Regions from separate parts of the Vibrio sp. ED004 genome, predicted to be linked through region 1. Evidence: predicted binding sites of a transcription regulator. Region 1 holds the regulator's gene; the other holds the start of a gene.

Region 1 (8,258 bases):
CTTCTTGAAAAAGATGCGCCATTCTCTCTATACAACCGCAAGTGGCCACTACATACTTATTACCCGCCATTACCACCTGCGACGTTTACTGATTCGGCAAATGGCCGTGTTCAGATCATCGACAGCTTAGTGTGTAACGGTAGTTACGTACGCGGTTCTCGTATTGAGAAGTGTGTACTGGGTTTCCGCAGCAATATCGCATCAGCGTGTGATATTAGCGAAAGTATCTTATTGGGCGATGTGAAAGTGGGCGAGGGTTGTGTACTTCGTCGTGTTATCGTTGATAAAGATGCAGACATCGCACCTGGCACGCAGATCGGCGTAAACCTGAAAGAAGATAAAAAGCATTACCACGTCTCTGACGATGGTGTAGTAGTTATTCCTAAAGGAGCACGAGTTGGTTACTAAGACTCTCTCGGTACTTTTTGTAGCGTCTGAAGTTGAAGGCTTGATTAAAAGTGGTGGCTTGGCTGATGTAGCCAAGGCACTGCCGAAAGCGTTACAAACACTCGAACAGGACGTTCGAGTGACCATCCCCGCTTACCGCAACATTCCAAACATTGATTCAGCAGAAGTTATCTTAGCGACTGAGCTCGACCATTGGCCTCATACCGCTTATCAAGTAAAAAAACTGAATGTAGAAGGTGTTCAAGTCTTTGGTATTGAATGTGCCAAGTATTTTGACCGTCCAGAAATGTACGCAGAAAATAACCAAGCTTACGCTGATAATGGAGAGCGCTTCTCGTTCTTCAGTGCAGCATGCCTTGATATGCTTCCGAAGCTTGGGTTCCAACCTGATATCATTCACGCGAACGACTGGCATACTGGCTTTGTTCCTTTCTTGCTTAAATCGCGTTACCAACAACACGACTTCTTTGAAAATACACGCAGTGTTATCTCAATTCACAATGCGGTTTTCAAAGGTGTGTTCTCTTACGGTGAGTTGCAGTCTCTTCCTGAGATGCACAGCTACAATGTTCCAGAAGCTTCGGTAAGTGATACTCATGTCACCATGCTAAAAGCCGGTGTGATGTGTGCAGACAAAGTGAATGCAGTAAGCCCAACCTATGCAGAAGAGCTCAAAACTGAGCTTGGCAGCCATGGTATGGCGGCAGAGTTTCAACACAGGTCTTCTGATTTAGTCGGTATTCTGAATGGTTGCGATTACGGCGCTTGGAACCCTGAGACAGATGCTTTCTTGCCTCGTAAATACAAAGCAACTAAGCACAGCATGGTTCGCGGAAAGTCAGCTTGTAAGCAAAAACTGCAACAAGATGTTGGCCTGCCAGTCATCGATTGCGCTGTGTATGGCATGGTTTGTCGCCTGACAAATCAAAAAGGCGTGCATTACTTATTGCCTATCATTGAGCAGTTTTTGAAGAACGATCTTCAGATCGTGATTGTAGGTACAGGCGATCCAGTGTTGGCGAGTCAGCTAAAAGAGCTATCGGCACTTCACTCAGACAAGTTCTCGTTCGTAGAAGCATACAACAACGAGCTAGCACACTTGGTTGAAGCGGGCTCCGATTTCTTCTTGATGCCTTCCGAATTCGAACCTTGTGGTTTAAACCAGATCTACAGTATGGCTTACGGTACTTTACCGATTGTTCGTTCTGTGGGTGGTTTAAAAGACAGTGTGAATGATTACGATCAGGATCCTGAGGTAGCAACTGGATTTGCTTTTGAAGAGCCGACGCCGCAAGCGTTATTGGCTGTACTGCATCGTTCATTACTGCTTTATGCACAAAACCCATCTGAAATTAAGCGTGTTCAGCTTTATGCGATGCAGCAAGATTTTAGTTGGGAAGATGCCGCAAAAGAGTATCTTGCGATGTATCACTCTGCATTTTAGCGCTCTGTTTTAGCTTCTAAAATTAGCGGATGTACGGCAATTGTTTTTAATGAAAGAGGCGCTCTAATAATAGGGTGCCTTTTTGTTTTCTGGTCAGATCACATCACGTTTATAAAGACAAAGCTTGCAAACTCATTTTAGTCAGGTAGAAAAGGTGAGGTTGGTATTCACATGACTAATGACAGGTTTGACACTATTATCACTTAAAGTTCTTAATTGCGTGATATCCTTAGTCATCGCCTCGTGATGAGGCATAGCTCCATTTTAATAATTAAAGCGATAGGTATGTCTGAGAGTTTATTATTTCATAAAACATTTACTCACCCTACGAGCGATGAGTGGGTTGTATTTGTGCATGGCGCAGGAGGCAGCTCCTCTATCTGGTTTAAGCAGATCAAAGCGTATAAGCAGCACTTCAACTTGCTTCTCATTGATCTGAGAGGACATGGTAAATCAGACAACATACTTAAAGAGCTGATTTCGAATCGCTATACGTTCAAATCGGTCACGCTCGATATTCTTAAAGTGTTAGATCACCTCAAAATCCGTTCAGCACACTTTGTGGGCATGTCTCTTGGGACGATTATCGTTCGCAACGTTGCAGAGCTCGCAGCAGGTCGTGTTCGCTCAATGGTACTTGGTGGGGCGGTAACCAAACTCAACACTCGTTCGCAAGTATTGGTCAAACTCGGTAACCTGAGTAAGCACATCATTCCTTACATGTGGCTTTATAGCCTGTTTGCTTACATTGTGATGCCGCAGAAAAGCCAGAAAGAATCGCGCCACTTGTTTATCCGCGAAGCCAAAAAGCTATGTCAAAAAGAGTTTAAACGCTGGTTCATCCTGACGGCTGACGTAAACCCTCTGATGAAGTATTTCAAAGATAGGGAGCTACCAATCCCGACTCTCTACTTGATGGGAGAACGTGATTACATGTTCATCAAGCCCGTTAAAGAAATGGTTGAGGCGCATGAGTCGAGTGAACTAGTTGAAATCGCAAACTGCGGTCACGTGTGTAATGTTGAAAACCCTGAAGAATTCAATCAACATTCTATCGAGTTTATCCAAAAGCAAATCCAGTGATCTTTTAGGTTCATTCTCTGAGCCGAGTATCAAATTGAATTCAAATAAAACGGGAAGCTAACTTAGCTTCCCGTTTTATTTGAAGGAGGTATCTGACTAAATCTCAGGTTGTCGTCGTGAGATATTATTCAGGAGAGGCTGCGCCACATTGCCAACAAGAACCGAATTGAGCTTCATTGACTTCATGACACTCACCACAACGCCACTCTTCATAGATGATCGAATCTTGTTGTTTTTGGTAGTCATTGACAATAGTGCGAGCTTTACTGGCTAATTCTGGCTCATATAGCCATACGTAAGGGTCAGTTTCTTCGGTAAATGGGATCTCCCCTTTTAAACCAAACAAACCTTCACCACGGACTTCACACGCAATATTCTCACTTTCTAACAATCCACAGATGATATGGGCTTCTGTTGGATTCGATGCACTGAAGATTTTCATTGAGATAGAACCTCATTCGGCTTTAGGTGTTAGTCAACTATATACGTTATTCAGCTATACACGTTAGTCAGCGACAGGTGTTGAGCGAAACTTGCTCATCAACCATTTGGCAATAATTGGGAATACACCCAACAATGCAAACGATAGTAGTACTGAAGGTGAAACGATACCTGAAAGTGAATCAATTTCTGCGAGTTGAGTACCAGCATTCAAGAAAACAGCCGTACCAGGTAGCATGCCTATTTGGCTCGTAATGTAGTAACGAGAAACTGACATTGGGGTTAACCCCATCAGTAGATTGATAAGGAAAAATGGGAATACAGGAATCAGGCGAAGCGAGAATAAGTAAAATGCCCCGTCTTTTTCTACGCCCTTGTTAATTGTCGCTAATTTGTCACCAAATTTGGTTTGGATCCAATCACGTAACAGGTAACGGCTACTCAGGAAGGCGAGGGTCGCACCAATAGCGCTTGCGAAAGATACCAGCAGTAAACTGTTCCAGAAGCCAAACAGTGCTGCCCCTAAGAGCGTGACGACTGCAGCGCCAGGAATTGAGAAAGCAGTGATCATTACGTACGCGATAAAATAGATAGCAGCGGCGGCAATAAAGTTGCTGTCAATGTAGTCATTCAAAACGGCTTGTTGGGCCTTGGCGTTTTCAAGCGTTAGGTACTGGCCAAAATTGACGCCTAACAAGATGATGGTTACGACTAACACAATACCCAATATCATTTTCTTACTCATTGATACTTCCTCTAATTTTCAATGCATACCATTAGTATAGATAGACAGGCAAAGCATAGATTAACTTTCAGCAGATATAAAAAAAGCCGCAGAAATGCGGCTTAGTTATATAGATAGTTTGAACTGACAAAGTTAATTGACGCGATTGATAAGCTCTTCACGACGCTGCTGCGGTATAACAGACCAATGTGTTCCATTGATCGCACCTTCTAGCGCCCACAGTAATTCAATACTGACAGAGGACGCATGCGATTCCTTGATGGCGTTAAAGGCGTTTACAGAGCCAGATTCATATAAACGTTCAACGGAATCGATTCCTGCTTTTTTCAACATACGCTCAGTAGCGAGTCGAAGATTCGGCAGATCTTTGAGTCGAGTTGGCTTAGCAGAAGACTGTTCAGCTTTTTCTTCTTTAGCGAAACCCAGAGACGTCGTTGCGAGTTCCAAGATCTTCTCTTGGTCTTGCCACAGGCCTTCAGGTAAAGCGAAATATTTAGTAACGACAGGGAAACCACGTTTTTTGTAGACGTACGGTTGAAACCCTTGTTGTTCGAATTGCTTCGTTGTGCATTTGTCTGCCCGTATATGCAACTGGTCATTAACAACCAGAGCAAACATAGTGTCATCAGCAAAAAGACCGAATCCACCAAACATTGAGCGTGACTTAATTTTTCCTAGGGGCTCAAATAACTTCATTGAGTCCTTTAGTATCGGTTTATCCATGTTATTTATCTCGGTGTATTTGAACTACGCCACCAAATAAGCAGGTCCGAGAGATTAGCAAAATGTTGCAATTAAATTGTCAATAGGCTGTAAATTACTAAATTGTCAGTAGTTACTGCATTTTGCCATCGGTAACCCCGCTACCATACCAACGAGTGGTTTAGGCCGGAAGCTTTGCGTCCCACTTTTTCAAGTGGTTTGCCCTGTGCGTGACTGATTGAATAGAATAAAGTTTTTGTTGAATGAGGCTCACACTTGTTATTTCAAAATGTGATATTGCTTCAATTAATGATCTTTCTGTTGTGCATATAGGTTCATTATAGTTGTTGATAAAAAAAGCGCACCCAAAGGTGCGCTTAATGAAATAAAACTCGTTTTATCAATTAATTTAACGTTTTAACTGTACTTCGTTCAACAATCTCAGGGTGCATTTCGAAGACTCGTTTCTCGTGATCTTTGTCTTTTATACGTTCTAATAAAATCTCGAATGCATTTTTACCAACACGACGTTTAGGTTGGTGAACCGTTGTTAACGGTGGAGAGAAGTACTCAGCCAGTTCGATGTTGTCGTAACCGATCACTGAGATATCTTCAGGGATACGGATGCCTTTTTCTTGCAGTCGGCTCATTAAGCCCAGCGCCATTGTATCGTTGAAACAGAATACCGCTGTTGGGCGATCTTTCATTTCTACGATTTGCTCTGCAGCAAGAACAGCAGTATCACACTCGAAGTTACCTTCAATGATCATGTTGTCATCAGCAGTAATCTTAGCTTCGTTGAGTGCGCGTTTGTAACCTGCGATACGTTCTACACAGGCCGCTTTGTCTAAGTGGCCACTTAAACAAGCAATCTTAGAGTGACCGCGCTCAATAAGGTATTTGGTTGCTAGGTAGCCACCTTCTTCAGAGTTATCGATGATCTTGTCAGCTTGAGAACTCTCTGGGCCCCAGTCCATAATCACTTTAGGGATGTCAGCGTGACGATCTAACATCTCTCTTAGTTCTTCAGTTAGGTCTGAACACATAACTAAGATGCCATCTACACGTTTCTCTGCAAGCATTCGAATGTAGTCACGTTGCTTCTCATAGATACCACCCGTGTTACACAGAATCAAAGTGTAACCTTGACGGTAGCAGTAACTCTCAACACCATCGATAACTTCAGAGAAGAATAGGTTGGTTGATTGAGTAACAAGCATGCCGATAGTGCGTGTTGTATTGCACTTCAAACTACGAGCAACCGCGCTTGGTGCATAGTTCAGTTCATCTACGGCTTTGTTTACTTTTTCTTGAGTCGCTTCTGCAACAAAACGTGTTTTGTTGATTACGTGAGAAACGGTTGTTGTTGATACGCCGGCTAAGCGAGCGACATCTTTTATAGTGGCCATGGTTTTATCCTATTAGAAGCTACTTTCCCAAAGTACGGAATGAAGTAGCCGTTAAGCTACCTAACTAAGAGCTTAAATTTGTAGGGCTCTTTGGGTACTAAAGTGCTAAAAAACAAAAAACCGCTATGAGCGGCTTGTCTTAACACCGAAATGCTCTGAACTTTAATAAGCATAGCATTTCGTGAATGTTTCATATTTTATCGTTTGCGGTCACAATTTTAGACTGACTAGAAATTACTCGCAATAAAATTCACCCAGAAATCCGGGTGAATTGTCACATTCTACTGAATTTATTTACTTAGTCGCCCAATAAGCTATTCACCAGCTAAATATTGAGTGTCCAACTGACAGAATGCGAGTAGCAGAGATGAGACTGAAGCGTAGAAACCGAATTCATCAACGTCATGACATTTAACGTTGAATTTTGGTACCCAAGTTAGGAGTTGTTGCTCGATAAAATGCTGTTGAACAGCAAAAGACTTCTCTAGCTCTTCTTCAAGATCTGTTTCGTTAGAACGAATGATCAAGTTACCAAGGAAGTCGAGTTCGATAGCAATGTGGTCTGCTGGCTCTTTCAGGTCTTGGTTAACCACTAAATTGTGTTTAGCCATGATCTCTTCCATCTCTTTTGCAGGCTTATCGTTTAATAGGCCAGTCTCACCGATGTACATAGAAGCGTATGGAAGGGCACCATGTTTATCTGTCTTTAAGAAAAGGTCACAAAAGTCAGCAGACAGTTCCAGTTGAGCATCTTCACGTATTTGAAGACGGTTTAGTGCGTCAACTAAGCTATCAATCGCTGGCTTTAGTGTTTCATTTTCACCTAAACCAGTTAGGAAAGAACGAATCTCAACAGAGTGGTAGTGATCGAGTTCTTCTTGAGTGAGCTCTTTGGCGAATAAGCTTGATAGCCACCAGTAGATTTCTGCTCTTTGCTCGTTGAACGCTTTCGTATCTTTCATTTCTTGGATCCTGATTTAGTCTTGCGGCGTTTGTATACTCAATATCGTCAAGTGATTTGGGATATAAACACCAAGGCTGAATAACAAGGTTATTTGCGAAACGCAAAGTTACTCGTTAGTAGTAATGCCTATATTGAATTGCGATGGGCGATAAATAGCAAGGTTTAAGATTGTCTTGTATCAAAAAAGATTCATCTTTCTGGCTTTTATCTTCTGTAACACTAGAATTGTTACTAGTTATGAATAGAATAGTTACTGAAACTATTAAATAAGAAAAGTGGTGTAGATGAGCTATCACGTATTAGTCGTAGAAGATGATGTGGTAACCCGCAGTAAACTGGTTGGATATTTCCAGAACGAAGGTTACACAGTGAGCGAAGCAGAAAGCGGCGCTCAAATGAGAAACGTGTTAGATGAAAACAACGTTGACCTCATTATGCTGGACATCAACTTACCAGGCGAAGATGGATTGATGCTAACTCGCGAATTACGCAGTCAATCAGACATTGGAATTATTTTAGTTACTGGACGCACGGATAGCATCGACAAAATCGTTGGCCTTGAAATGGGCGCGGACGATTACGTTACTAAACCTTTCGAACTTCGCGAGTTATTGGTTCGAGTTAAAAACCTACTTTGGCGTATTTCTGCCGCTCGTAAAACGGCAGCAGGCGCAGTAGAAGAAACATCAGACGAGTCTGTGGTTCGTTTCGGTGAGTGGACATTTGATATCCCTCGTCGTGCGCTAAGCAAAAACGGCGAGCCAGTGAAGCTGACTAAAGCTGAATATGAATTGTTGGTGGCTTTGTCTTCTTACCCTAACCAAGTATTAAGTCGCGAACGTATTCTGAATATGATCAGTCACCGAGTGGACGCACCGAATGACCGTACGATCGATGTACTGATTCGTCGTATGCGTGCCAAAATGGAATTCGACCCTAAGAACCCACAAATCTTTGTGACGGTTCACGGTGAAGGTTACATGTTTGCTGGTGACTAATGTTCTGCGTGAACTTCTAGTTAGCAACGACATATGAACGAAAAAGCCGAGATATCATTGATGT
Region 2 (8,258 bases), 540 kb from region 1:
AATGCAGACTGGATGACTTTAACCAGCTCCATGTTTGAGAAGAATGTCTCTTTGCCGCCGCGTAGGATGCTTGCGTTACCTGTTTTCAAACACAGAGCCGCAATATCGATAGTTACGTTCGGACGCGCTTCATAAATAACACCCACCACGCCAAGTGGTACACGACGACGAGACAATGACATACCGTTTTCCAGTACCTTGCTGTCAATCTCGCTGCCGACTGGATCATTCAGGCTAATCACGTTACGTACATCGTTAGCGATACCCGTTAGACGCTCTTCGTTCAACGATAGACGATCAAGCAGTGCATCAGTTAGACCTGCTTCTCGGCCTAATTCGATGTCTTTCGCGTTCGCTTCTAAAATCGTTGCTGCGTTGGCTTCTAGCTCATCAGCGATGATCGCCAATGCTTTATTCTTTTGCGCCGTAGATGCGGTCGCTAGGTGGAAAGCAGCATCTTTTGCTGCGATACCCATGTTAGTTAAATCCATGTTTAACTCTCCCTAAATTCTGTCTGTCTTTGGATGCAAAAAGGCGATTCGCCTTATCATCACGAGCTATTCTTGGATTACAACCAGGTCGTCACGGTGAATGACTTCTGACCCGTAATCGTAACCAAGAATGTCGCCAATATCTTTACTGTGCTTGCCTGCTATTTTTGCTAGGTCTTGGCTTGAGTAGCTAGCGATACCACGCGCCACTACCTTGCCTTTGCTGTCTGTGACTTGGGTAACTTCACCACGAGAGAATTCGCCTTTAACTCGAACAACCCCTTTTGCTAACAAGCTGCTGCCTTTGGTGTTAACGGCATTGACTGCGCCATCATCAACCACGATGTCACCAGCTGAAGCTGGGCCCGCTAAAATCCAGCGTTTACGGTTTTCAAGCGCTTCCGCTAAAGGTAAGAACCGCGTGCCTTGTGGGCTATCACTCAATGAGTCAAACACCACATTTTCAGCACTGCCTGCTGCAATGATCACTTCAATACCCGCACGACGAGCAATATCAGCTGCCTGCAGTTTTGTCGCCATGCCGCCGGTACCTAACGTAGTACCACTGCCGCCTGCGATCTTACGCAGTGTGTCATCAATGGTTTTTACTTCTTTTATGAGTTCAGCGTTTGGATCTTTGCGAGGGTCAGCCGTAAACAGGCCTTTTTGGTCGGTTAATAGCAAAAGCTTATCAGCGCCGCATAAAATACCAACCAGTGCCGACAAGTTATCGTTGTCGCCCACTTTAATTTCGTTGGTGGCTACTGCGTCGTTTTCGTTTACTACAGGAATAATATCATGTTCAACGAGTGCGTTGATCGTGTCACGTGCATTCAGAAAACGCTCGCGATCATCAAGATCAGCACGAGTCAGTAGCATTTGGCCAATCTTAAGGCCATAGATAGCAAACAAAGACTCCCAAACCTGAATCAACTGGCTTTGCCCAACTGCCGCAAGCAACTGTTTGCTCGCCATTGAGTTGGGAAGTGCGGGGTAACCAAGGTGTTCACGTCCCGCAGCAATTGCGCCAGACGAAACCATAACCACAGAGTGGCCTTGTTTTTTTAATTCAGCACACTGACGAACCAGCTCAACCATGTGAGCACGATCTAATGCCAATGTTCCACCAGTTAAGACACTGGTACCCAGTTTAACAACGACAGTTTTACGCTGTGTTGTTGTCCCGCTTTGATGATTTGTTGTCATGAAGTCTTTTATGGATAAAACAAATAAGAGGTGATGTTTTAGCAATCAACAGGGGAATTCACAAGTAGAAAAGGTGCGAAATCGCACCTTTTTGCTTTATAGAGAAGAGTAACCTTTAAAATCAGACGAATTCGACAGACTCTTCGTCTAATTGGATACTGATTTCAAACTTACTTTGAAGTTCATCAACCAGTTTTTGGTGGAAGGCTTCTTGAGTTCGAGACACCTCAGCGACCGCCTTTTTAGGCAATGATAAAGAATCCCAGTTGCCTTCAATGTTGTATTTACCGATGTTGTACTTCGCCGAATATCCCTCTTCCGACTTATCCAATTCCAACCACCAGCCCCAAAACTCACGTTCTTCTGGTGATTTTTTATCGTTCACACACACAGACAAGCAATCAAAAAGATAGTGGCCTTCTTCTGATTGCGGCTCCCTCAAATAAGGACCAATGGCCTTTAAAACGTTTAACAAGCGATAATGCGTTGGTTCTTGTGTCACTTCTGACATATTGAATCTCCGTTTTCAATGTTAAGAATGACGTTACTCAGACTGCAATACGTAGAAAGTACGCAGTTGGATTTTATAAATTCCCCCTGAGTATCAGGTACTTAATCTGTACACTTTTCATGCTTAACTAATTTAGGAGAAATGTCATCTAAATAATTCATCCTCAAGCCACTTTATCGCCAATTCGAGGGATTGCTCATAACCTTGTGTAATTGATTTAGCTTTGATTTTCTTCGCTTTACCGTAATCACTGTAAATAGCAACCAGTTGATTATCCATTGGCGGTGATACTGGGTCCCCTTCTAAGGCTAATGCCAAGATAGGAACTCGGGTTTTGCTGTTCGACAGCAGCCCTTGTACCTTAAGTGACCACGCCATCAACTGCCCAGAAAGACTGTTGATATCCACCGCACCTTTACCCAGGCGAGAAGCTAGCACGTCTAAGTGCATCTTCGGCATCTGCTTAAGTTTATCGGCATGAACAAAGATATCGTGGATAGGCGCACCAAGAGAGATACACGCTTTGATCTTCTGTTGTTCAACGAACGACAATCTCACCATGGCATTACCACCAAAGCGGAAGCCAAATAAGCCCACCTTGTGATGATCTACCCAAGGGATGTTTGGCAGTTCGTTCAATACCGCTTGGTGCAAGCACGAAGAATCTTCCGTTAACGGCCAATGAGAACTGTGACCAATCGATGGCATGTCTACCGTCAGCATCGCGATGTTCTTAGGCGCTAAGTAATCCCTAAACAAACGCCACATGTCTGTTTGTAAGCTATCCAAACCCGCACTCACGATAACAACCGGTTGAGGCTTATCTGTTTTCGCTAGATGCAAATTCGCTTTGATCTTCTTGTTTTGATACGGCACTTCAATCTGCTTAACGATCAGCTTGGTATGCTTAATCGCCTCCGAATAGGCCGCGTTCGCCAATACCTGAGCCTGAGCCGCCAAGTTATCGTTCTTAAGATGTGGGTAGCCCGCAATGCTGAAACACAAAGACGCCGAGAACAACTCTTCAGCCATCTCTTCACCGCTCTTTTCATTAGAACGGTTCTGGTGTTGCATACCTAACTTGGTCCACTCGTATGCCCAGTTGCCGCTGCGGTAGCCCATCACGGTATCCAACCACTCATCGGTTGTGCGTGAGTTGTCTGACGATGCGATTCGCGACAATACCGCCTCTTGCTCAATTGGGTTAACGCCTTGCCATACCCACTGAAGACGTCTTAGATTTCGATACCAAGATAAGTTTTGCTGCTCACGCTTCTCATCCAATAACGCTTCAGAGCTTGGCATGTATTGCGTCAACATTGAGGTCTCTTTGGCCTGCTTGTGCTTTACAAACAAGGTTTCCGAAAGGTTCGAGCTCGTTTCTTCTGATTCAGACATTGGGATACTTAATAAGAAATGGTTGTCACTAATCATATAAAAAAAAATGACCCTATAAAGGGTCATTTCTCAAAAAACTAAGTTTAGGCTTATTTTGACTTGCGATTTACTGGCTCAACGTAGCTTAGGCTTGTATCCCAAGGTTGCTCAATCCATGTATCTTGAGCGATATCTACGATGTACTCGTCTAGTAGGTGTGCGCCAGATGGTTTTGCACATACTGCGATCAGTTTCGCTTTCGGGTACATTTCGCGAAGCTTGCGTGCAGTGTCACCACTGTCCACTAGGTCTTCAACGATTAGGAAGCCTTCGCCGTCACCTTCAGGTGCTTTAACTACTGTCATATCACGTTGGTGATCGTGGTCGTAGCTAGAAATACAAATCGTATCTACGTGACGAATACCTAGCTCACGAGCCAAGATTGCACCAGGAACCAAACCACCACGGCTTACCGCCCAGATGCCTTTCCACTGCTCTGCTGGCATTTGCTTTTCAGCTAGTTGACGGCAGTAAGTCTGCATGTTGTCCCAAGTGATAACGAATTTGTTGCTCATAGTATAAAACCTAATAATTTTGTCATGTTATTAGAGGCTATGTCGTACATAGCCCCTTCAGCGATTAAGCAGAAATCTAGACGATTAAGCGAAAATGTATTTAAGAATAAAGATAGCCGACATTACCCACACAGCAGGTGAAACGTCGCGACCTTTACCACTTAGCAGCTTAATTGCAGCGTAAGCGATGAAACCTAGTGAGATACCCTCAGCGATAGAGTACGTCAGCGGCATTAGCAGACATGTTACCACGACTGGTGCAGCTTCCGTAAGATCACGCCAATCAATGCCAACTAGGCCAGACATCATCAGAATTGCTACATAGAAAAGCGCGCCTGATGTTGCGTAAGCCGGAATCATACCTGCAAGTGGCGAGAAGAAAAGAGCCAATAGGAATAAGATACCAACAACAACCGCTGTTAGACCTGTACGACCACCTTCAGCGACACCTGCAACACTCTCAACATAAGAAGTTGTGTTTGATGTACCTAGCAATGCACCAATAGACGTTGCTGTAGAATCAGCAAGCAGTGCTTTGTTTAGACGAGGTAGTTTACCGTCTTCTTTGATTAGGTTTGCTTTCGTTGCAACACCCACTAGCGTACCCGCAGTATCGAACAAATCGACGAACAAGAATGCGAATACTACTGAAATCATACCGATTTCAAATACAGCAGAGAAATCAAGCTGCATGAAGGTAGGAGCTAGGCTTGGTGGAGTAGACATGATGCCGCCGTATTGAACGTCACCAATAATAATACCAAGAGCCGTGATTGCTAGAATCGCAATCATTACTGCGCCTTTCACACCACGGTGAACAAGAGCAATCGTAAGGAAGAAGCCTAATGAACCTAGGATAGGAGCAATCGCAGTAATATCGCCCAGAGAGACTTTAGTTGCAGGGTTAGAAACCACGATGCCTGCATTGCTCAGTGCAATAAACGCTAGGAAAAGACCGATACCCGCAGAGATACCAACACGTAGAGACATAGGAATCGAGTTGATAATCCATTCACGGATCTTAAAGATACTTAAGAAAATGAAGATTACGCCTGATACGAAAACCGCTGCCAGAGCAACTTGCCACGTATACCCCATACCCATAACCACTGCGTAGGTAAAGAATGCGTTCAAACCCATACCTGGTGCTTGAGCGATTGGGTAGTTAGCAACAAAGCCCATGATGAAACAGCCGATAGCAGCCGCTAAACAGGTTGCTACAAATACAGCGCCATGGTCCATACCAGCATCAGCTAGAATCATTGGGTTTACAAAAATGATGTAAGCCATTGTTAGGAAGGTTGTTAGACCTGCGATGATTTCAGTGCGCACATTGGTGCCGTTTTCACTGAGTTTGAATAGCTTTTCGAACATTATCGAATCCTATAAGGGTAAAAAGTAAACGGTTGCGTAATCGATTGGCTGTGGATTATAAAGTTATCAAATAACAAATTCCAGATAGAATTAAGGCTCTAATCGATATTTATCAGAATGCCGTATGAAACAAAGCGATTAAAAACGAAGTATTCATAAAGAAATAACCATAATAAACAGTAAATTAAGACTAATAATCACAATGAGAAATCTTGGTTACTTTTTCGACCATCGGTTATTTTGATAGAGAATCTAGCCATTAAATTCTGAATTCAAACCCACAAGAGTTGTGTATTTTTCAACAGGATCAGTAATAAGGCGCAAATTGATATTTTGGCGTTTAAAAAACAACCACGCAGAACAGCAGGGAAAGTGACAAGATAAAGCGGTTTGGAAAAGTAGCAGGCAAAAAAAACGCCACTCAAAACTGAGTGGCGGTAGAATCTGTCAACCAAAAGGGCTGTAAAAGAATTCCAATATATAGGGGTGAACAAAACTGTTCGAGTTACATGCTTACGGTATTAGTAACCGAAGCTTGTAGGGTATGCAAAGTTGCTAGTGTAAACAGAGCTGTTAAGCCAGAACATTGCAGATGGTAAACCTTTCATAACTATCACCTTAATAAATCAATAAAAAACGAATTTGATTTCTCGGTTCCTTGGAGGCGATAAAACGGACTCATCCTTTGAGCATTTACTCTTCACTTCAGAAGTTGGTTATTAATATACCTCAAAGAAAAAAGATTACAAGTATTTTTTGCTTCAGGTCACACTTTTCGCCATTTATGGTTATTTTGCAAACTTAATTTTGTAATTAAATTACAAAACAGACTTAAACAAACGTTTGCTTGCACCACTTATAAGCATCAACACACTTATTCAAGATCAAATGAACAAGATGGCGTTCAAAATTTGAGGCATTTCAGGTTTAGAAGCGCTACTCGTCAAAACACTCTAGTGGTATGCTGTTGCCATCAAAACAGACCCATATTTTAGATTTTTGTTCTAAGTTTTCACCCATAAAAACCCTAAACATATGGTTATCAAATAAAAAAGGAGTCATCCGTGTCTGAATTCCATTCTGAGATCAGTAAATTATCCCCTGCCCCTATTTGGCAGTTCTTCGATAAGATTTGCTCAATCCCACACCCTTCAAAGCATGAAGAAGAGCTTGCTCAATACATTATTGCTTGGGCAACAGAGCAAGGCCTAGATGTACGTCGTGACCCAACGGGCAACGTATTCATCAAGAAGCCAGCAACGCCGGGTATGGAAAACAAAAAAGGTGTGGTGCTACAAGCTCACATCGATATGGTTCCACAAAAGAACGAAGACACCGTTCATGACTTCGCTAAAGATCCAATCCAACCATACATCGATGGTGAGTGGGTTACAGCAAAAGGCACAACGCTTGGTGCTGATAACGGCATGGGCATGGCTTCTTGTTTGGCAGTTCTTGCTTCAAACGAAATCAAGCACGGCCCTATCGAAGTTCTACTAACAGTAGACGAAGAAGCAGGCATGACAGGTGCTTTCGGTCTTGAAGCAGGTTGGTTAGAAGGTGACATTCTTCTTAACACCGATTCTGAGCAAGAAGGCGAAGTGTACATGGGTTGTGCTGGCGGTATCGACGGCGCAATGACATTTGATGTGGCACGTAACGCAATTCCTGCTGACTTCGTAACACGTAAGCTAACGCTAAAAGGCCTTAAAGGCGGTCACTCTGGTTGTGACATCCACACTGGTCGTGCAAACGCGAACAAACTGCTTGCTCGCTTCCTAGCGGGTCACGCGAAAGAGCTAGACCTACGCATCGTAGAATTCAAAGGTGGTAGCCTTCGTAACGCGATTCCTCGTGAAGGCTTCGTAACAGTTGCAGTACCTGCTGCAAACCAAGAGAAACTGGCTTCGCTATACAACTACTACACAGAGCTTCTTTCAACAGAGCTAGGTAAAGTAGAAGACAGCATTGTTACGTTCAACGAAGAAGCTTCGGTTAAAATGGGCGCTCTGGCTGCAGCTGACCAAGCTCGCTTTATCGCTGCACTAAACGCGGCGCCAAACGGCGTGATTCGTATGAGTGACGAGATCGAAGGTGTTGTTGAAACGTCTCTAAACGTTGGTGTTATCACTACAGAAGAGAACTCAATCACTGTACTTTGCCTGATTCGTTCTCTGATCGACTCTGGTCGTAAGCAAGTTGAAGGCATGCTGAACTCTGTTGCTGAACTAGCAGGCGCGAACATCGCGTTCTCTGGCGCTTACCCAGGTTGGAAGCCAGACGCTGATTCAGAAATCATGCACATCTTCCGCGACATGTACGAAGGTATCTACGGTCACAAGCCAAACATCATGGTTATCCATGCTGGTCTTGAGTGCGGTCTATTCAAAGAACCTTACCCGAACATGGATATGGTTTCTTTCGGCCCAACGATCAAGTTCCCTCACTCTCCAGATGAGAAAGTGAAGATCGACACCGTTGAGCTATTCTGGAACCAAATGGTTGCACTGCTTGAAGCAATCCCAGAAAAAGCTTAATTCGATAAGCTATGTTTGTTCAGTAAATCGTGCTTTTCAGTAAGCACCTTTTATTCGAGACAAAATAAAACAGGTATTCAATGAGTACCTGTTTTTGTATCTAAGCTTTGCGATCAACTAAGATATTAAGCGCGTGAAGCCGCGTAGCTTTCTAGCTCATCAATTGAAGTTTGTGCAACCACTTCGC

Evidence for each region. The regulator PurR, encoded in region 1, represses purine synthesis genes. The targets are predictions, from matches to a motif close to TNANGNAAACGTTTNCNTNA.
Region 2: ITG10_RS04140 (NCS2 family permease) is a predicted target of PurR. The motif match lies at 5,555-5,574, and genes of this name have one in related genera.

Annotation. Positions count from the first base shown of each region.
Region 1 covers NZ_CP066149.1:415,676-423,933, reverse strand. Annotated here, with positions in the region: gene glgC (glucose-1-phosphate adenylyltransferase) at 1-408, shown strand, start outside; gene glgA (glycogen synthase GlgA) at 398-1,852, shown strand; gene ITG10_RS01770 (alpha/beta fold hydrolase) at 2,138-2,935, shown strand; gene ITG10_RS01765 (DUF2007 domain-containing protein) at 3,060-3,377, opposite strand; gene ITG10_RS01760 (TVP38/TMEM64 family protein) at 3,441-4,121, opposite strand; gene ITG10_RS01755 (TfoX/Sxy family DNA transformation protein) at 4,254-4,844, opposite strand; cyclic di-GMP riboswitch class I at 4,972-5,057, opposite strand; gene purR (HTH-type transcriptional repressor PurR) at 5,228-6,232, opposite strand; gene torD (molecular chaperone TorD) at 6,547-7,194, opposite strand; gene torR (two-component system response regulator TorR) at 7,481-8,194, shown strand.
Region 2 covers NZ_CP066149.1:956,299-964,556, forward strand. Annotated here, with positions in the region: gene ITG10_RS04115 (glutamate-5-semialdehyde dehydrogenase) at 1-491, opposite strand, end outside; gene proB (glutamate 5-kinase) at 558-1,742, opposite strand; gene crl (sigma factor-binding protein Crl) at 1,819-2,208, opposite strand; gene frsA (esterase FrsA) at 2,353-3,606, opposite strand; gene tet(34) (oxytetracycline resistance phosphoribosyltransferase domain-containing protein Tet(34)) at 3,696-4,160, opposite strand; gene ITG10_RS04140 (NCS2 family permease) at 4,245-5,534, opposite strand; gene ITG10_RS04145 (aminoacyl-histidine dipeptidase) at 6,599-8,071, shown strand; gene ITG10_RS04150 (DUF3332 domain-containing protein) at 8,197-8,258, opposite strand, start outside.